Regions from separate parts of the Nocardioides sp. NPDC092400 genome, predicted to be linked through region 2. Evidence: predicted binding sites of a transcription regulator. Region 2 holds the regulator's gene; the other holds the start of a gene.
What was found. The regulator LexA, encoded in region 2, represses DNA repair genes until DNA is damaged. The targets are predictions, from matches to a motif close to TCGAACANNTGTTCGA.
Positions count from the first base shown of each region.

Region 1: AB0N29_RS12705 (HNH endonuclease signature motif containing protein) is a predicted target of LexA. The motif match lies at 3,507-3,522, and genes of this name have one in related genera.

Region 1 is NZ_JBFBFJ010000003.1:175,104-185,310, forward strand. Features, by position in the region: gene AB0N29_RS12680 (FAD-dependent oxidoreductase) at 1-110, opposite strand, end outside; gene truA (tRNA pseudouridine(38-40) synthase TruA) at 138-968, shown strand; gene AB0N29_RS12690 (methyltransferase) at 965-1,618, shown strand; gene AB0N29_RS12695 (hypothetical protein) at 1,643-2,191, opposite strand; gene AB0N29_RS12700 (ZIP family zinc transporter) at 2,283-3,041, opposite strand; gene AB0N29_RS12705 (HNH endonuclease signature motif containing protein) at 3,536-4,828, shown strand; gene AB0N29_RS12710 (hypothetical protein) at 5,251-5,526, shown strand; gene AB0N29_RS12715 (alpha/beta hydrolase) at 5,564-6,511, opposite strand; gene AB0N29_RS12720 (acyl-CoA dehydrogenase family protein) at 6,555-7,706, opposite strand; gene AB0N29_RS12725 (phosphatase PAP2 family protein) at 7,755-8,720, opposite strand; gene AB0N29_RS12730 (ATP-binding cassette domain-containing protein) at 8,870-10,207, shown strand, end outside.
Region 2 is NZ_JBFBFJ010000002.1:856,492-866,698, reverse strand. Features, by position in the region: gene nrdR (transcriptional regulator NrdR) at 1-111, opposite strand, end outside; gene AB0N29_RS11645 (hypothetical protein) at 401-1,186, opposite strand; gene AB0N29_RS11640 (mismatch-specific DNA-glycosylase) at 1,207-1,749, opposite strand; gene AB0N29_RS11635 (nucleoside transporter C-terminal domain-containing protein) at 1,827-3,104, shown strand; gene AB0N29_RS11630 (ATP-binding protein) at 3,129-4,154, opposite strand; gene AB0N29_RS11625 (hypothetical protein) at 4,290-4,637, shown strand; gene AB0N29_RS11620 (LysM peptidoglycan-binding domain-containing protein) at 4,943-5,299, opposite strand; gene AB0N29_RS11615 (SDR family oxidoreductase) at 5,511-6,290, opposite strand; gene lexA (transcriptional repressor LexA) at 6,433-7,155, shown strand; gene AB0N29_RS11605 (phosphatase PAP2 family protein) at 7,316-8,140, shown strand; gene AB0N29_RS11600 (MXAN_6640 family putative metalloprotease) at 8,217-9,716, shown strand; gene AB0N29_RS11595 (alkaline phosphatase D family protein) at 9,819-10,207, shown strand, end outside.

The DNA of each region.
Region 1 (10,207 bases), on a different contig from region 2:
CAGCTGCGGGCGCAGCGCACGTCGTACTCCCGCTCGTAGCGTCCGAAGGCGTCCTGGAGGTCGTCGACGTGGTGCTCGGAGACCAGGACGATCGCGGGGGCTGCGCTCACGGGGACAGCGTACGGAAGGATGAGGGGGTGCGGATCCGGATCGACCTCGCCTACGACGGCGGCGGCTTCCACGGCTGGGCGGCCCAGCCCGGCCTGCGGACCGTGCAGGGGGAGCTCTCGGCGGCCGCGGCGACCGCGCTGCGGGTGCCCTCCGTGCACCTGGTGTGCGCTGGCCGCACCGACACCGGCGTCCACGCCCGCGGGCAGGTGGTCCACCTCGACGTCGAGCCCGAGGCACTGGCCCACTCGGCCGGCCGCTCCCCGGACCCGCCGCTCGAGGCGCTCGTGCGGCGGCTCAACGGCATCCTCCCCGCCGACGTGCGGGTACGCCGCGCGGTAGAGGCGGCACCGGGCTTCGACGCCCGCTTCTCCGCGCTGTGGCGGCGCTACGCCTACCGGGTCGCCGACAGCCCGGCGGCCGTCGACCCGCTGGTGCGCGGCCACGTGCTCGCGTGGCCGCGCCCGCTCGACGTCGACCTCCTCAACGAGGCCGCCGTCCTGCTCGTCGGCCAGCACGACTTCGCGTCGTTCTGCAAGCAGCGCGAGGGCGCGACGACGATCCGCGTGCTGCAGGAGCTGTCCTGGCGGCGGCTGCCGTCGGGCGTGCTGGAGGCGACCGTGCGCGCCGACGCGTTCTGCCACAGCATGGTGCGCTCGCTGGTGGGTTGCCTGATCGCCGTCGGCGAGGGCCGCCGGCCGGTGGCCTGGGCGGGCGACGTCCTGGCCGCCGAGCGCCGCGACGCCTCCGTGGCCGTCGTGCACGCGCACGGACTGACGTTGGAGGAGGTGGCCTACCCGCCCGACGCCGAGCTCGGGGCGCGGGTCGAGCTCACCCGCGCGAGGAGGACCGCACCGTGACCGATGCCCACCCCGATGCCCACCCCGAGGACCAGCCCGAGGACCTGCCCGGGCAGGACGAGCACTACTTCTCCGCCGACCCGACCGTGCCGTTCAAGCGGGCGGCGGTGACCGCGGAGGTCTGGGGGCGGAGCCTGTCCCTGGTGAGCGGTTCCGGCGTCTTCGCGCGCGGTCGCGTCGACATCGGGACCGCGGTGCTCTTCCGCGAGACCGAGCCGCCCGCCGGCGGGCGGGTCCTCGACCTGGGCTGCGGCTACGGCGTCATCGGGCTCGCGGTCGCGGTCTGCGCGCCGGGGTCGACGGTCACCGCCGTCGACGTCAACGAGCGGGCGGTGCTGCTCGCCAACGACAACGCCGCGGCGCTCGGCGTCGCCGACCGCTACCGCGCCGCGGTGCCGGACGCCGTCGACCCGCACGCGACGTACGACGAGATCTGGTCGAACCCGCCGATCCGCATCGGCAAGCAGGCGCTGCACGAGCTGCTGCTCACCTGGCTGCCGCGGCTGGCGCCGCACGGGCGGGCGGTCATGGTCGTCGGGAAGAACCTGGGCGCGGACTCGCTGCAGCGGTGGCTGGGCGACCAGGGCTTCCCGACGACCAGGCTCGCGTCGGCCAAGGGCTTCCGTGTGCTGGAGTCGCGCCGGGGCTGAGGCCGCCCCGGCCGCCGTCAGGCGTCAGGGGGCGAGCCGGCCGAGGAACCCCGTCTTCTGCTCGGTCGCGCGCTGCTGCTCGCCGGCGAAGGAGCTCACGACGACCAGCGCGCCGGTCAGCGCGGGCACCACCCACTGGAGCGCGGCCAGCTGCTTCTGGGCCTTCGCGACCTCCGGCGGGGTCCCCGCCTCGGGCTCGGTGCCCGAGGCTGCGGGCATCTGGGTCTCCTGGGAGACCTTCTTGCCCAGCGCGCGGGAGTACGCCGTCGCCCCGAGCGCGGCCGCGGTGAGGGCGGTCTTCGCGACCACCATCGAGCCGACGCCCTCCTGGCCGGCGACGCGGGTCTTGTTGCCGCCGAGCTGGCCGATGCTGCCGACGAGGTGGGCGCCGATCGCCGCGGCGTTCACGGGGGTCCAGCGGTCCCAGCCGGTGTTGGCCACGGCGCCGACGTCGGTGGAGGAGGTGGCCTGCGCGGCGGCGGGGTTGAGGGCGACGGCGTTGGCGAGCGTGCCGCCGAACCAGGCCGCGAGGCCGACGTCGTGCAGGGAGCGGGAGAGCGTGTTTCGAGCCATGGTCGGGTGACCTCCGGGGTCGATGGGGGAGCCCTCGCGGTACCCGTGGGGTGCCCGCGGATACGGCCGACGGCGCCTTGTCGGTGTGGCGTCAGATGCGCTCAATGCTGAACGCCACGATGAACCCGACCGTGGCGAGCAGCCCGGCGTAGAGATGGGTGTCCTCGAACGCCTCCGGGATCATCGTGTCGGCGATCATCGCGAGGATCGCCCCGGCCGCGACTGCGGTGATGACGGCGATGGTGGTCGGCGAGGCGCCGTCGAGCAGGAGCGCGCCGAGCAGGCCGGCGAGGCCGCTGGCCACCGCGATGCCGCCCCAGACGCCGAAGACGTAGCGGGCGCCGCGGCCGCTGCGCTTCATGCCGGCCGCGGAGGAGAGGCCCTCGGGCAGGTTGGAGATGAAGATCGCGGCGAGCACGGGCACCCCCACGCCGCCCCCGCCGAGCAACGAGATGCCCAGGACGACCGACTCCGGGATCCCGTCGAGCAGCGCGCCGACCGCGATGGCGGCGCCGCTGCCCTGCTGCTCCTCCTCCGAGGCCTGCTGGTCCTGCGAGCGCTTGCGGTGCCGGGCGCCGCGGCGGGCCAGGGCGATGTTGGCGGCGACGTACACCACCGCGCCGCCGAGGAAGCCGGTGGCGGTCGCCGCGAGGCCGCCGGTCCGCTCGGCCTCGTCGACGAGGTCGAAGGCGAGGGCGGACACCAGCACGCCGGAGCCGAACGCCATGACGCCGGCGACCACCCGCTGCGGGACGGCCACGAACCACGCGACGAGCGCGCCGACCACGAGCGCGCCACCGGCCAGGAGCCCCCAGCCGCCGGCCTGCAGCCACACGGGTACGTCGGTCACGGAGCCACGGTGTCCCACGGGGCGCCGGCCAATCAGTCGTGCCCCCTCCCGGCCTGTGTCGGTCGAGCGGCGAGCCCCGGCGAGCGTCGTCGAGACCCGCGCTGCTGGTCGAGCAGCGAACCCTGGCGAGCGTCGTCGAGACCGACCACTGCTGGTCGAGCAGCGAGCCCCGGCGAGCGTCGTCGAGACCCCCCGCTGCTGGTCGAGCAGCGAGCCCCGGCGAGCGTCGTCGAGACCCCGCACCGCTGGTCGAGCAGCGAGCCCCGGCGAGCGTCGTCGAGACCCCGCACCGCTGGTCGAGCAGCGAGCCCCCGGCGAGCGCCGTCGAGACCCCGCACCGCTGGTCGAGCAGCGAGCCCCGGCGAGCGTCGTCGAGACCCTGCACCGCTGGTCGAGCAGCGAGCGTCGTCGAGCGTCGTCGAGACATCCGTCGCCGCTCCACAACCGTGCGCTCGAACCTTCCATTCGAACACACGTGCGAGTAGAATGAGGCCATGGCCCTCACCGCGACGCTCGAGCACCCGCTGGACACCCCAGCCGACGTGCTCGCCGCTGCCCGTGCGAGCCAACGCGCGGCGAACGCCGCCGAAGCCGAACTCCTCCAAGCCGCAGTGCAGTGGTGCGTGATGCACCCCGCCGAATCGATCACCGGGTCGATCAGCACCTCTTCTGCGTGGTCGACGCTGAAGGGGTTCGGCGACAAAGCGATCGGCCTCGCCGGGGAGGGTGCACCGTTGGTGAGCGAGTTCGCCGTCATCGAGTTCGCCGCCGGGATCGGGAAGTCCGAGGACGCCGGCCGGACCTACCTCGCCGAGGCCCTCGAGCTGCGCTACCGCCTCCCCCGGACCTGGACGAAGGTCACCAACCTCGCCCTCCCCGCGTGGAAAGCCCGGTCCATCGCCCGGCGCACCCTGCACCTGGTCAAAGCCGGTGCAGGGTTCGTGGACACCCACGTCGCCCCCGTCGCCGCCACCATCGGCCCCGCCGCGCTCGACCGGCTCCTCGACGAAGCACTCGTCCGGTTCGACCCCGCCGAAGCCGAACGGGTCCGGTACGAACGCACCGAAGCCCGCCACTTCACCATCCAGACCCGACAGGTCTCCTACGACGGCCACGTCGACATCTGGGGCACCCTCGACCTCGCCGACGCCCTCGACCTCGAGGACGCGATCACCAAGGGCGCCGCCCGCCTCGCCCAGCTCGGGTCAACAGAGGCCGAAGGCGCACGGCGGGCGATGGCCGCCGGCGACATGGCCCGCCGCCAGCTCCAGCTGCAGTTCGACACCGACCCCACACCCCTCGTCGTCCACGTCCACCAGAAGGCGGGTGGTGAACTCGACGGCATCACCCGGGTCGAAGCCACGAGGGGGTTCGTGCTCACCACCCAGCTCGCCGAGTGGTGCACCCGCGCCGCCCGCGACGGCGCACACATCACCATCAAGCCCGTCATCGACCTGAACGAACGCATCCACGTCGAGGCCTACGAGGTCCCCGACCGCCTCTCCGTCCAGACCCGGCTGCGAGACCACCACTGCGTCTTCCCCTGGTGCACCCGCCCCGCCCACACCACCAGCAGAGTCGACGACGACCACGTCGTCCCGCACAGCAGGGGCGGGCCCACCGCCACCGAGAACATCGCCCCACTGTGCCGACGCCACCACCGCGTCAAGACCCACACCGGCTGGCACCAACACACACCCCGACCAGGGACCTACCTGTGGCGCAGCCCCACCGGGCAGACGTACCGGGTCGACCACCACGGCACCCACGACACCACCGAGACCTAGCCACCCCGCCGGAGCAACCAACCGGCGGGGCACAGGCACGCCCGCCGCGACCTCGACCGTGGTGTGCTGGTGCCATGAGGGCGACGCGTGCAGGAGGGGCCGTGCTGCTCGTGGTCGTCCTGGGCGCATGCTCCCCGGGAAGCGGCGGTGAGGACACTCCCGGGTCGGGCCCGGGTCCGGTCGACGAGGTGGCGGCGGTCGACGGGCCGCCGTGCCCGGCGCGGCTGCCTCAGGCGGAGGACGGGACCAGCGGGTTCGGGACGACCGAGCCGGCCGCTTCGACGCCCGACCTGGCTGGCGCCGATCGGGCGTGGACGTGCAGCTACCGGGCGGTCGAGGGCCACCGGTCGGCGGTCGGCGCGGTGTACCGCTGGGAGCGCCAGGGTGCGCCGACGACGGTGCCGGAGGCTCGTCTCGGCCGCGTGGACCGAGCACTCGCCGCCCTGCGCCCGGTCAAGGCGACGCGGGCCTGCCCGGCCGACCTCGGTCCGCGACACCTCCTGGTGCTGGTGCACGAGGGCGACCTGACCGCCGTTGCCGTCGACGACTTCGGTTGCGACGACGTGCGACTGAGCGACGACCCGTCGGCGACGGCACCCGGCGAAGGACGAGGCGAGGGTGAGGGCCAGCACGGCCGGGCGGTCCCCGGCGTGCTCGCCGGCGGCCGGGAGTTGCTCGACGCCCTCGGCCTCGGCTGACCGCGACCCGGGGTGTGCCCGGGGTGTGCCCGGCGGGTCAGCCGTGCAGCACCGCGCGGAACAGCGCGCAGGTCTCCTCGACGGCCGCCTGGGCGGCGGCCGAGTGCCGACCCATGTCGACGAAGCCGTGGATGAGGCCGGGGAAGGTCCGGTTCTCGACCGGGACCCCCGCATCGGCGAGCGCCCGGGCGTAGGCGTTGCCGTCGTCGCGCAGCGGGTCGAACTCCGCGGTCACCACGACGGCGGGGGCGAGGCCGTCGAGGCGGCCGTTGAGCGGCGAGAGACGCGGGTCGGACAGGTCGCCGGCGGTGCCGACGTACTGCGCCCCGAACCACTCCATCGTGCGCTGGTCGAGGAAGTAGCCCTCGGCGTTGTCGGTGTGCGAGGGGTAGGACCCGCCCATGTCGGTGACGGGGTAGACCAGCAGCTGGCCGGCGAGCGGACGGTCCTCGTCGCGGAAGGCCTGGGCGACCACGGCGGACAGGTTTCCGCCGGCCGAGTCGCCGGCCACGGCCATCCGGTCGTCCCCGCCGAGGTCGGCGAGGGAGTCGGAGACCCAGCGGGCGGCGGCGAGGGCGTCGTCGACGCCGGCGGGGAACGGGTGCTCCGGCGCGAGCCGGTAGTCGACCGAGACGACGACGGCGTCGCACAGCGTGGCGATGGTGCGGCAGGTCAGGTCGTGGGTGTCGAGGTCGCCGATGACGAAGCCGCCGCCGTGGAAGAACGCGACGGTCGGGAGGGTGTCCGCACCCGCGCGGGGGCGGTAGACCCGGGCCGGGCGCTCGCCGTCGCCACCGGGCACGGTGATCTCCTCGACCGCGTCGACGGCGGGGACGGACGCGGGGTCGCGCAGGTCGACGGTGAGCACCCGGAAGCCCTGGCGCGCCTGCTCGGGCGACTGCTGCCACATCGGCGGGTGGCCGGCGCCGGCCATCAGGCCGAGCAGGCCGGCGAGCTGGGGGTCGAGGTCCGGGTGCAGCGTCACGAGCGTCCTCCTGGGAGCCGGGTGCGGGTGGGGTGGAACGGGGTCAGACGAAGGCGTTGATGCCGGTCTCGGCACGCCCGATGAGCAGCTTCTGCACCTGGCTGGTGCCCTCGTAGAGCGTCATCACGCGAGCATCGCGGAGGTACTTCTCGACCGGGTGGTCGTCGACGTACCCCGCGCCGCCGTGGACCTGGATCGCGTTGTTCGCGGCGCGGACGGCGGCCTCGGAGGCGAAGAGCTTCGCCTTGGAGGCGGCGACCCCGAACGGCTCGCCGCGGTCGATGAGGTCCGCGCACCGCCACACCAGCAGTCGCGCGGCGTCCGCGTCGAGGGAGATGTCGGCGATCATGTCCTGGACGAGCTGGAAGCCGGCGATCGGGCGGCCGAACTGGGTGCGGCTCGTGGCGTACGAGACCGCCGCCTCCAGGCAGCCCTGGACGATGCCGACGCAGCCGGCGGCGACCGAGACCCGGCCCTTGTCCAGGGTGGTCATCGCGATCTTGAAGCCCTGGCCCTCCTCGCCCAGCCGGGCGGAGGCGGGGACGCGCACGTCGTCGAGGTAGAGCTCGGCGGTGGCCTGCCCCCGGAGCCCGAGCTTGCCCTTCACCTCGCGTGCCTCGAAGCCCGGCGCGTCGGTGGGGACGAGGAAGGCGCTGACCCCGCGGGCGCCGGGTCCGCCGGTGCGGGCGAAGACCAGGGCCACCTGCGCCCAGGTGCCGTTGGTGATGAAGAGCTTGCGGCCGGTGATGACGTAGTCGTCGCCGTCGCGCACCGCCCGCGAGGTGAGGTTGCCGGCGTCGGAGCCGGTGTCGGGCTCGGTCAGCCCGAAGCAGCCGAGGACCTCGCCCGACGCGATCCGGGGCAGCCACTCCTGCTTCTGCTCCTCGGTCCCGGCCGCCAGGATCGACTTGCCGACCAGGCCGTTGGAGACCGACACGATCCCGCGCAGCGCGGAGTCGGCCCGGCCCAGCTCCTCCATGGCCAGGACGTACGTCAGGTAGTCGCCGCCGAGCCCGCCGTACTCCTCGGGGATGGTCAGCCCGAAGAAGCCGATCTGCGCCATCGCGGGGATGATCGCGGTGTCGACGGCCTCGCGACGGTCCCACTCGGTGCGGTGCGGCACGGCTTCGCGCTCCAGGAACTCCCGCGCCAGCGCCCGGAAGCCCTCCTGCTCGTCGGTGAGGCTGAGGTCCATGCGGTCATCCTGCCCGGGCGGGCCGAACCGCGGGGCAGGACCCGGGGGTCAGTGGTGGGCGGGCGCCCGGTCCTGCCGACGCTCCCACCAGCCGCAGCCCGCGAGGACCAGCCCGGCGAGCGCGCCGCCGGCCACCACGTCGACGACGTAGTGCTCGGCGAAGTAGACCAGCGCCAGCGACATCGCGAGCGGGTACGCCGCGAGCAGCCACCGCCAGCGGGTGCGCAGCCGCAGGATCCCGTAGCCGGCGACGAGGAACGCGATGCCGGCGTGCAGCGACGGCATGGCGGCCACGGGGTTGCCGACGCCCTGCAGGACCAGGTCGAAGCGACCCAGGCCGAGGTCGGCCCAGCCCCGGCTGGTGATCCGGGTGACCTCGCCCATGTAGCCGTCCCGCGAGGCCATCCACGGCGGCGCCATCGGGTAGAGGATGTAGACGACCAGGGCGCCGAAGTTGATCGCCAGGTAGCGCCGCATCCAGCGCACCCACTCCGGGCGGCTGCGCAGCCACAGCACCGCCGCGAGGGTCAGGCCGGTGACGAAGTGCGAGGCGTAGACGGTCGTCAGCGCGACGTCGTACCAGCGAGGCGCGGAGTCACGCACGCACGGGTCGCCGCACCACGCCGCCTGCAGGTGCTCGCTGGGGGTGGTGCCGCCGCCGAGCCACTCGTCGACGCGGATGGGCATCGTGACGTGCACCGGCAGGCCGAGCTCGTCGGTCAGCCCGCGGCTGTAGAAGTAGATGACCAGGCCGACCACAGGCGGCCACCAGTCCCGGAGGAACTGCAGGTGGTACCGCGGCCGCTCGCCGACGTTCCAGGCGATCGTGCCGAGCCAGAGCCACACGAACACCTGCACGGTGTCGTTGGGGATGCCGAGCACCTCGGACCAGGCGATCAGCGCGACGACGTAGACGGCCATCGCGACGACCCGTGCGGGGCGGCGGGTACGCCGCGCCGGGGCCGGGCCGGGCTCGGCCGAGGGGTGCTCGGGCACCTCCTCGACCTGTGTCACGCACCTCATCCTAAAGAGGGGTCTGGGTCGTCCGCGAGCGCACCGCGGAGACCTGCGCGACACCTCGGGTGCAACCCGAGCGGGCGGGACGGCGGGCGGGACGGTTAACGAGGTGCGCGGCCGGGCGGCCTCGCGCACAATCAACGCTCGTGGGCCATGTGGACGTCGCCGGGGTGCGCTACGAGCTGCCGGACGGGCGGGTGCTGCTCGACGAGGTGTCCTTCCGGGTGGGGGAGGGCCAGAAGGTCGCGCTGGTCGGCGCGAACGGCGCCGGCAAGACCACGCTGCTGCGGATCATCACCGGCGAGCTCCAGCCGCACGCCGGCGTGGTGACCCGCAGCGGTGGGCTGGGCGTGATGCGTCAGCAGGTCGCGCACGGGTCGACGACGGTGGCCGACCTCCTGCTCAGCGTCGCCCCGCCCCGGGTCCGCGCGGCGGCTGCCGAGGTGGACCGCCTCGAGCTGGCGCTCATGGACACCGACGACGAGCGCACCCAGCTGGCCTACGCCACGGCCCTGGCGGAGTACGCCGACGCCGGTGGCTACGACGTCGAGGTCACCTGGGACGTCTGCACCACGGCCGCGCTCGGCGTGTCGTACGACCGGGCGAAGTACCGCGAGCTGACCACGCTCAGCGGCGGCGAGCAGAAGCGCCTCGTGCTGGAGGTGCTGCTGCGCGGGCCGGACCAGGTCCTCCTGCTCGACGAGCCGGACAACTACCTCGACGTGCCCGGCAAGATCTGGCTCGAGGGCCGGATCCGGGAATCGGACAAGACCGTGCTGATGATCAGCCACGACCGCGAGCTGCTGGACAACACCGCCACGCGCGTCGTCACCGTCGAGCTCGGCAGCGGCGGGCACGCCGCCGGCAACACCGTGTGGACGCACCCGGGCGGCTTCACCTCCTACCACCAGGCGCGCGCCGACCGGTTCGCCCGGTTCGCCGAGCAGCGCAAGCGGTGGGAGGAGGAGCACGCCAAGCTCAAGCAGCTGGTGCTCCACTACAAGATCAAGTCCGAGTACAACGACGGCATGGCCTCGCAGTACCGCGCAGCCCAGACCCGGCTGCGCAAGTTCGAGGAGGCCGGCCCGCCCACCGAGCAGCCCCGCGAGCAGCAGGTCACCATGCGGCTGCGCGGCGGGCGCACCGGCAAGCGGGCGGTGGTGTGCGAGCAGCTGGAGCTCACCGGGCTGATGCGTCCCTTCGACCTCGAGGTCTGGTACGGCGAGCGGGTGGCCGTGCTCGGCTCGAACGGGTCGGGCAAGTCGCACTTCCTCCGCCTGCTGGCGGCCGGCGGCAGCGACCCCGACGTCGAGCACCGGCCGGTCGGGGAGGTCGCGGTCGCGCCGGTCGCGCACACCGGCCGGGCCAAGCTGGGGGCCCGGGTGCGCCCGGGGTGGTTCGTGCAGACCCACGAGCACCCCGAGCTGGTGGGCCGCACCCTGCTGGAGGTGCTGCACCGCGGCGACGGGCACCCCGGCGGGCGC
Region 2 (10,207 bases):
CCGCTTCGAGCACGACGAGCAGGTACGGCGCCGGCGGATCGAGCCGCCGTCGTCGGCGACCCGGGAGTCGAGGACCCGGGTGTCGGTGCCACGGCAGTACGGGCAGTGCATGCGGGTCCTCCTTCCGGGCGCGCCTCGGACACCCTGCGAGGGGTGTGCCGGCCTGTGGATCGTCTGGGGATATCCGGCCCGTCCCTGTGTAGAACAACGGGCCTTCTGTGGGGCTTCCACCCTGGTGCTGTGCACTAGATGTGGATAACTACATCTGTGTAAGTACTAGATGTGGTGGAACCGTACGCCGGGGTGGAGCGGGGCGCAACCTGATCGGCGTGTCTCGCCGGAAGTCCGTGCGGACCGGTCCGGACCACTCCGCGTACCCGCAGGTCAGACGGCTGCACCGTCACCCGGCGACAGGCGCGGTCGCCTCCGCGGCGGCGTGCTCGGTGGCGTCGTACCGGAGCCGGAGGGTGCGCCCGCCGGTGCGCTCGGCCACCACCTCGAGGGTGTCGGGCAGGGAGGCCCGCTTGCCCGTGGTCAGGTCGCGGGCCACGACGCTCCCCCGGCGACACGGCACGGCGCTCCCCCCGAAGCCGTAGCCGCCGTCCTCGTCGCTCGCCTCCACCGCCAGGCTCCACCTGGTCCCGGGGCGGCAGTGGACGTGCGCCCGCGTGAGCCGCCTCCGCGGCCCCGGCGTGGCGACGAAGACGTCGGTGCGGCGGTCGCCGACCACGACGAGGTCGTCGGCCTCGGAGTACGCCACCGAGCAGGCGCCCCCGCTCGGCGCCCCGAGGTCGAGCACGCCACCGATGCCGGAGCCGTCCACCTCGAAGGTCGTGGCGAACCCGTGCCGGCGGGCCCGCACCGACACGCGCGTGTCGTTCGTGTCGTCGACGCCCACCTCGAGCAGGTGCTCACCGCGCCAGCGCCCGTTCGCGATCCCGCGCGCCCGGACCGTCACCGTGGTGGTCTCCGGCCCGACGTCCTGGCGCAGGACGACCCGACCGTGCCGGACGCAGTCGCCACGGACGGTGACGGTGCGCTCAGTGACGGTGCGCTCGGTGGCGGTGCGCTCGGTGGCGGCGGGGGACGTCGGGCCACCGGGCGCCGCGGTCGCCGCGGGGGCGGCGGTGGCGGTGGTGCCGACCAGCAGCAGGGCGAGGGCGGCGAGGCGGGCGGAGCGGCTCATGGGCCCATCCTGCGCCCTGCTCAGCCGTCCGACGAGCCGTCCGACGAGCCACCCGGGACGCCGCAGATCATCGCCAGGTCGCGCCACCACGAGAGCCGGTTGGGGCGGCCGTCGTAGTCGCGGCGCTGGTTGGCGCCCGACGGCCCCGGCAGCACGAACACCTGGGCCGGACCGACGTACCAGTCCTGGACGCCGAGGTGCGGGCGGCCGCGGCGGCCCAGCGCCTTCGAGGCCTCGTGGGCGGCGCCCTTGCCGGTGATCGCCAGCCACTCCGGCTCCCACTGCTCCACCTGCTCGACGAGCCGGTCGATCTCCACCCAGCGCGGGTCCCAGTGCCCGACGAGGTCGGTGAGGCCGAGCGCGGTGCCGGCGACCGGCTCGGCGAGGAGGCGGTCCTCGTGCGGGGCGAGCTCGCGCGGGGTGAAGCCGGCCCGGTGGAGCGACTGCCAGAAGCTGTTGCCCGGGCCCTCGTAGTAGTGGTCGCGGTGCTTGGTGCTGGCCGCACCGGCCAGGCCGCAGAAGACCGCGACCGGCTCGGGCGCCACGATCGGCGGGAGGACCATCACCACGCGCGGCCGGTGACCAGGCCGTCGACCGGGCACACGTTCCGAGCAGGTCCCCCGCGGGCACCGGCGTCGACATGGACGCTCTGCGCGGGCTGCTCGGCCTGGTCGTGCTGGTGCTGGTGGCCGTGGCCTTCTCCAAGCACCGGCGCGGGATCTCCTGGCGCACGGTCGGGGTCGCCCTGGCCCTCCAGGTCGCCTTCGCGGCACTGGTGCTGCGGTGGGGGCCCGGCGAGCGGGCGCTGGACTGGCTCTCGGACCGGGTGGCCGCGCTCATCGGGTACGCCGAGGAGGGCACGGCCTTCGTCTTCGGCCCGCTGACCGAGGTCGGCGAGGAGGGCGAGACGGTCTTCGCGCTGTCGGTGCTGCCGGTGATCGTGTTCCTGGGCGCGCTGGTCGGGTTGCTGTACTACCTGCGGGTCGTGCAGTGGGCGACGTACGTCGTCGGCGGCGCGCTGTCCTGGCTGCTGCGGGTGAGCAAGGTGGAGTCGCTGTACGCCGGCACGGTGGTCTTCCTCGGCCAGAGCGAGGCGCCGCTGATGATCGCGCCGTACCTCCGCTCGCTGCGCAAGGGCCAGCTCTTCACCGTGATGGCCGCCGGGTTCGCCGCGGCGGCCGGCTCGACGCTCGTGGGCTACTCCCTGCTCGGCGCGCCGCTGGAGTACCTCCTGGCCGCGACCGTGATGAACGCCCCGGCCGCCCTGCTGATGGCCAAGATCATGTGGCCCGACAGCACGCCGGACGAGCCGTTCGAGGACGCCCGCGCCGGGGACGACCGGGCGGTCCCCGACCTGGACGAGCTCGACGTGCGCAGCGTGCGCGACACCGAGTCCCGCAACGCCATCGACGCCCTCGGCCGAGGTGCGATCGCCGGCGGCCGGATCGCGGTGACGGTGGGCGCGCTGCTGATCGCCTTCATCGCCCTGATCGCGCTGGCCAACGGCATCCTGGGCGCGGTCGGCGGCTGGCTCGGCGCCGAAGGGCTGACCTTCGAGAAGATCCTCGGCTGGGCGCTCGCGCCGCTGGCCTGGCTGCTCGGCGTGCCGTGGTCGGAGGCGGTCGACGCGGGCTCGTGGATCGGTCAGAAGACCGTGCTCAACGAGTTCGTGGCGTACGCCGACTTCGGTCCGCAGGTCGACTCGCTCTCGCCGGTGACCGTCGCGGTGGTGACCTTCGCGCTGGCCGGCTTCGCGAACATCTCCTCGATCGCCATCCAGATCGGCACCATCGGCTCCCTCGCGCCCGAGCGCCGCTCGGCCGTCGCGGAGCTGGGCCTGCGGGCACTCCTGGCCGGCAGCCTCGCCAACCTGTCCAACGCCGCCATCGCGGGCGTGGTCATCGGCATCGGGACCTAGCGGCCCGACACGGCGCGAACGGCCTCAGCCGGCGGCGACCGCGTCGGTGCGGGCGTAGGTGCCGAGCTCGAGGGTGAACCAGACGGTGGTGCCGGTGACGTCGCGCTCGGAGCCCCACCGCTGGGAGAGGGCGTCGACCAGCTGGAGGCCGCGGCCGTAGACGCGCAGCGGGTCGAGGTCCTCGGAGGGGTGCGGCTCGCCCCCGACGGCGGGCTTGCCGAGGCCGCCGAGGTCGCGGACGGTCACCGTCAGCACGCCGTCGTCGAGCACGACCCGCAGCTCCGATGCCGTGCCCGCATGGACGACCGCGTTGGTCACCAGCTCGGAGAGGCACAGCTGCGCGTCGTCGACCGGCTCGTCGTCGACGCCCCAGGCACGCAGGTGCTCGCGGAGGAACCGCCGCGCGGCGCCCGTCGCCCGCGGGTCGCCCTCGAGCAGCACGCTCGTGGTCAGCGCGCCCTCGGGGATCGCCGGCTCCTCGGGCACCGCGTCGGAGCCCTGGCGCCCGGAGACCAGCCGGACCCGGCGTACGGCGTCCGAGGCGCGGCGGGCCAGCTCGGTGAGCGCGGCGACCCGCGCGGCGTCGAGCGCCTCGGCGTCGGAGAACCAGACCAGCAGGCCACCGATCGGCGAGCCGGTCCCCGGCAGCGGCACGGCCGCCAGCGCCCGCACCTCGCGCTCGCGCTGGGCCTCCAGCAGTGCGACGTACCGACCGGTGAAGTCCTCGAGCCGCCCGTGCACCGCCTCACCGGTCCGCACGACGGTGGTGAGCGGTACGTCGTCGTAGGCGTCGATGTGGCACCAGCGCAGGTCCGCGGGGTCGGCTGCCGCCGCGTTGTCGACGAAGCGCAGCCGGCGACCACCGCCCTCGCTCAGCGCCAGGGCGGCGCGCTGCACCCCGTCGTGGGCCCCGACCCGGGCCAGGACCGACCGGGCGACGTCGTCGACGTCGTGGGCCTGCGGGAGCGCTCCGTCCGGGTGGTACGACTGCGGAGTCGACGCACCGGGAGCTCCACCCGGCGCCGACGACGTCCCCACTTCGCCCTGCACGAGGCACAGCGTAAAGCCTCCGAGCCGATCCGGCTCGGCACGATCACCGCGTCGCGCCCGACGGGCCGGAACCGGGGGCCGACGACCTGCGGGTCGACTGCACCCGGCCGCCACCGATCAGCGATGATGTGCCACGTGGCGACGGGCAAGCGGGCGGGCGCACGGCGGGGCGACAAGCGCCGTGCCGGTTTCTCCCCGCGCCTGGCCCTCCTCGCCCTCGGCATCACCCTCCTGGTGGTCGCCTGGGGCTACCTGGTCTACGCCGCGATCGACTTCGGCGCGACCGCGCGTGGCGGCGAGTCCGGCGCGTGGGCCTTCCTCGCCCTGGCCTCGGTCGGTGCCGTCGCCTGCCTGTTCGTCGGACTGATGCTCGTCGCCCGACTGCTCCGCGAGCTCGGCATCACCTCTCCCCCGGCCTCCCGCGAGCCGCGGTCGGAGCAGCAGCAGCCCGCCGCTCCCGGCGGGCGGCGCGCCGCTCGCTGACCCGCTCGCCGAGCCGCTCCCGGACGGGTCGAGCCTGCTCGATCTTGTTGAGTGGGCGTCGTCGAGCGGTCCCGGCGGGCGACATTCCATCGGCCGGCCGCTGAACCTGTCGGTTGGCCGATGAAGTTTCAGCGGCCAACCGGGAGCTTCATCGGCTGGCCGCTGAAACTTCCGCGGCCGCGCCGGCGAGCGCGTCCGGAGACGCCGCAGGGGCGGGGCCGCGAACGGCCCCGCCCCTGTCTTCCCCGGATCGCCAGCCGGGGTCGAAGCGGCTGGCGACGTCTGTGTCGGTGCTGGCGAGTGCCTTACTGCACCGGGACGATGAGGCGCTGGCCCGCGGCGAGCACCGCGGAGTCGAGGGCGTTCAGCCGCTCGATGTGGGTCATCATCTCGCGCACCTCGCCGTCCTCGGCGAGGTCGGCGGCGATCCCCCACAGGGTCTGGCCGGTGCCGACCATCACCACGCGGGTCGGCTCGGGGGTGCCGGCCTCGTCGGTGGCCACCGAGCCTGCCGCGATGGCCAGGCCGAGGCCGAGCACGATCGCGAGCGCCAGGAGGAACACCACGAGCCGGCCCCGGCGGGTGAGCCGCACCTGGCCGGAGCGGCGGGTGCTGCCGGTCGTGCGCGGCAGGGCGGTGGGGGTGGCGGTGATGGTGCTCATGGGGACCTCCTGGGGAAGTGGCGGTCAGCCTCGGGTCGTGTCGATCTCGGTCTGAGCAGATGTCTAACCGCGGCCACCGACAGTGGCTGGCCCGGTTGACGATCGAGCAGACGTTCGATCGAACATGTGTACGACCGTAGAGCACGTGTTCGAACAGTTCAAGGACCTGGGCGAACAAATGTTCGAAGGAACCGACCTGCCTCCCCGGCGACTACCGCAGCCGGCGCCTGCCCTGGGCCGCGAAGACCGCGAGCGCCGGCCCGGACACCGAGGGGGCGAGCTGGCCGACGCGCATCGCGGCACCACGCCACCCGGGGAGGGTCCGCAGGACCCGGCGGGACCCGACCAGGTCGACGGCCGCCTGCGCGGTCTCCGCCACGCCCAGCATCCGGCCTCCCGAGGCGACGAGCTGCTTGCCCATCCCGTCCTCGCGCATCGCGGCGACCATGTCGGTGGCCACGCCGTCGGGGCACAGGGCGTGCACCCGCACACCCCGCGGCGCCTCGAGGGCGACCGAGGAGGCGAGCGAGACGACCGCGGCCTTGGTCGCGGCGTACAGGGAGAGGCCGGGGACGGGACCCAGGCCCGAGAGGGACGCGGTGAGGACCAGGTCGCCGCCGCGCGGGCCGAACGCGGCGAGCGCCGCGCGGGTGCTCCAGACGGCGCCGAGCAGGTTGACCTCGACGAGGCGGCGGACCTGCTCGTCGGTCAGGTCCGCGAGCTTCCCGTCGTCACCCACGCCGGCGTTGGCGAACCACGCCACGAGCGCGCCGTGCCGCGCGGCCGCCTCGGCAGCGGCGGTGTGCGAGGCGGCGTCGCGGACGTCCTGGCCGAGGCCCTCGGCGGCGCCGATCTCGGCCGCGGTGCGCGCCGCGCCCTCGGCGTCGATGTCGGTGACCACGACGCGGTGCCCGCGCGCGACCATGAGCTCGGCGATACCGCGGCCGATGCCGCGGGCCGCTCCGGTGACGACACAGCTGGTGGGTTCCATGCACGCATCCAAGCAGCGGCCCGGGCCGGGCGCCCACCGCGCGACACACCTTCGAACAGGTGTTTGAACACGGCCCGCGGAGGCTCTACCGTGCTGCCAGCAGCACCCCTCGTCCTCGCGCACCCCGGAAGGCACTCCACCCATGGCGAAGAACCCCGGTCCCAAGGTCTCCGAGCTGCCCGACGGCGCACCCGACGTGACCGGCCTGACCCCTCGTCAGACCCGGATCCTCGCCCACATCCGCGACAGCATCGAGGGCCGCGGCTACCCGCCGAGCATGCGCGAGATCGGCGACGCGGTGGGCCTGACCAGCTCCTCGAGCGTGGCTCACCAGCTCAAGGTCCTCGAGGAGAAGGGCTTCCTCAAGCGCGACCCGCACCGCCCGCGGGCGCTCGAGGTGTTCCTGCCCGAGGTGATGGCGGCACGGCGCGCGATGTCCAGCGGTGAGGAGGCCTCGGTCGACGAGACGGGCGTGGGCGACGTGCTGCCCGAGGCGCAGTACGTCCCGATGGTCGGCCGGATCGCGGCCGGCGGCCCGATCCTCGCCGAGGAGCGCGTCGAGGACGTCTTCCCGCTGCCCAAGCAGCTGGTCGGCGACGGCCAGCTGTTCCTGCTCGAGGTCGCCGGCGACTCGATGGTCGACGCCGCGATCTGCAACGGCGACTACGTCGTCATCCGGCAGCAGCCGACGGCGAACAACGGCGAGATCGTGGCCGCGATGATCGACGGCGAGGCGACGGTGAAGACCTTCCAGCGCAAGGACGGCCAGGTGTGGCTGCTGCCGCACAACGCGGCGTACGACCCCATCGACGGCACGCACGCGACCATCCTGGGCAAGGTCACCGCGGTCCTGCGGCGCGTCTGAGCGCACCGCCGGTCCCGGGCCCTACCGGACCGCGGCGGGGGCTGATCCGGGAGAAAAGGCCCGGTCGGGTGGCGCCTCACCCCCAAGAATGGGCAAACGGGGGGCGACTCGGGGGTAAGCCGGATGCTTCTCGGGGGTGGGATACGGCAATGTTGGAGCCGTGAGTCTCCCCAGCAGCACCACGAGGCACCCGCGCCTGCGGCGTGGCGTGGCCGAGCTGGCGCTCATCCTGACCCTCTACGTCGTCTACAGCGGGTCCCGGCTGTTCGCCGACGACGCCCTGGGCCCCGCGCTCACCCGGGCACGCGAGCTGCTCGACGTGGAGCGGCTCATCGGCCTGCACTGGGAGGCCTCCCTCAACCAGTTCTTCGTCGACACGCGGGTCCTCGGCCTGCTCTCCAGCTACTGGTACGCCACCGCCCACTACGTGGTCACCGCGATCGCGCTGGTGTGGCTCTACCGCCTCGGCGAGCGGCGCTACGTGCCGGCCCGGCGCGCACTGGTGGCGGCCACCCTGATCGGCCTGGCGCTCTACCTCCTGCTGCCGACCGCTCCCCCACGCTTCGTCGACGGGTACGTCGACGTCCTGTCCCTGCACGCGGCCGACGGCTGGTGGGGGTCCGAGGCATCGGCGCCCAAGGGCCTGGGCGGGCTGACGAACCAGCTCGCGGCCTTCCCCTCCCTGCACGCCGGCTGGGCGCTGTGGGTGGCGGTGGTCGTCCAGCAGCACGCCCGCCGCCACTGGGTCCGCGGCCTGGGTTGGGGCCACGCCCTCATCACCGCGGTCGTCATCGTCGGCACCGGCAACCACTGGGTCCTCGACGCTCTCGCCGGGTGGCTGGTGATCGGCCTGGGGTTCCTGGTCTCGGCACGGCTGGGCCGGCTCGTGGAGCGCCGGCGTGAGCGACCGGACCCCGCGCCGGCCGCCCCGGAGAAGATGGTCCCGACGGGTCATGCGGAGCAGCACGAGCCTGCGGTTGGCTGAGCGCTGACCTCGAGACCTCCGGGGAGCGCCCCGGTCGGTGACCCCCCGGCCACCGCCGAGCATCCCGGGAGAACCCATGCGTCGCGCACGTCCCCTGGCCGCCCTCGCCCTCGTCCTCGCGACCGGGCTGTCCACGCTCACGGGGGTCACCACCGCCACCGCCGAGGCCCCGGACGGGCGCCCGGACGCCGAGCGCGCGGGGGCGCAGGACTCCTCCGCCCTCCTCGCCCCGGGCACCGTCACCGCCGCGCGCAGCCTCGCCGCCGCGCGGTCCGCCCTGGCCGGGGACGGCCGGGACGCTACCGAGGCCCTGCGGCAGCTGCGCATGGCGCGGCCGGCGCTGGCGCCCGCCGACCGGGCCGCGGCCGGCCGCCTGCTGGCCCGCCCGGCGCAGGACAGGAAGAAGTGCACGGTGGTGTGCGTCCACTGGCGCACGAGCGGCAGGCACCGGGCGAGCGCGTCGTGGGCCAGGAAGGTCCTCGCCACGGCCAGCAGCGTGCACCGCACCTTCGTCGGCGCCGGCTACCGGGCGCCGAAGCGCGACGGCAGGGCCGGTGGCAACGCCAAGACCGACATCTACGTCCAGGACCTCGCCGGTGGTCTCTACGGCTACTGCACCAGCGACCAGCGCACGCGGGCGGAGGACGTGTGGGCCTTCTGCGTCGTCGACAACGACTACCGCGGCTTCCCCACCGGCACCCCGCTGCAGAACCTCCAGGTGACCGTCGGGCACGAGTACTTCCACGCCGTCCAGTTCGGCTACGACTCCTACGAGGACCAGTGGCTCCTCGAGGGCACCGCGGCCTGGGTGGAGGACGAGCTGTTCGACGACGTCGACGACAACCGGCAGTACCTCGCCGCCAGCCCGCTGTCCGACCCCGCCCGCCCCATGGACCGTGGCGGCGACGACGGCTTCCACTACGGCACCTGGCTGTTCTTCCGCCACCTCAGCGAGCGGCTCGACCAGCGCGCGGGCACCCTGCCGACGGTCGTCCGCGACATCTGGCGCCAGGCCGACGCCCGCGCCGGCGCACCCGACCTCAGCTCGGTCGACGCCGTCGCCGCGGTCCTCGAGGACCGCGGCACCCGGTTCCCCGTCGCCTTCGCCCAGTTCGCGACCGGCAACCGCCGCCCGGCCCAGGCCTACGACGAGGGCAGCGCCGCGGAGTACCGGCCGGCACCGCTCGCGAGGTCGGCGACGGCGGCCACCGGTGGCGCGGCCGTCTCCTGGAGGACCGAGTTGGCGCACCTGAGCAGCGCGACCCTCGAGGTGCGGACCCAGCCGTCCGCGACCGGTGTGCGCGTGGAGGTCGACCTGCCCGCGGGCGGCGCCACCCGCGCGGTGGCGACGCTCGTGGGCACCGACGGTGCCGCGGAGAGCCGCCTGGTCGAGCTCGGCGCCTCGGGGAACGGCGCGGTCACCGCCTCGTTCCGCGCCGGGACCGTCGCCTCGGTCGAGGTGACCGTCGCGAACGCCGACATCCGCTACGAGTGCTGGAAGCGCACCGACTACGCCTGCCAGGGCACCCCGCTCGGCGACGGGCAGGCCACGGCGGTGCGCGTCTCGGCCAGCTGAGCCGCCGGCCGCCCGGCGACGCCGCGGCGTACGCCGCCTGAACAGGTGGTGCACACCCGCGCACACCCATCACGCCGGGAGCCGATCGTCGTTGGATGAGGCGTGACCACGACCCAGCCCGGCCGGCCGACCCCCGTCAGCACCCTCGGCCGCCGCACCGTCGTCGCCACCGGGGCCGCCGGCCTCGGGGTGGCGGCCGTCCCGACCAGCACCGGCCACGCCGCCGTACCGACGGGTGCCGCGGCCCGGCACCGCGTCTTCCAGCACGGTGTCGCCTCGGGCGACCCCCTGCCGGAGTCGGTCGTGCTGTGGACCCGGGTGACCCCCACCCGCGGCGCGACCCCGGGCTCGGGGCGCGGGCCCCGGACCGACGTGCGGTGGGAGGTGGCGACGGACCGGGCGTTCCGCGACGTCGTGCGCCGCGGCAGCTTCGTCACCAGCGCCAGCCGCGACCACACCGTGAAGCTCGACGTGACCGGGCTGCGCCCGGC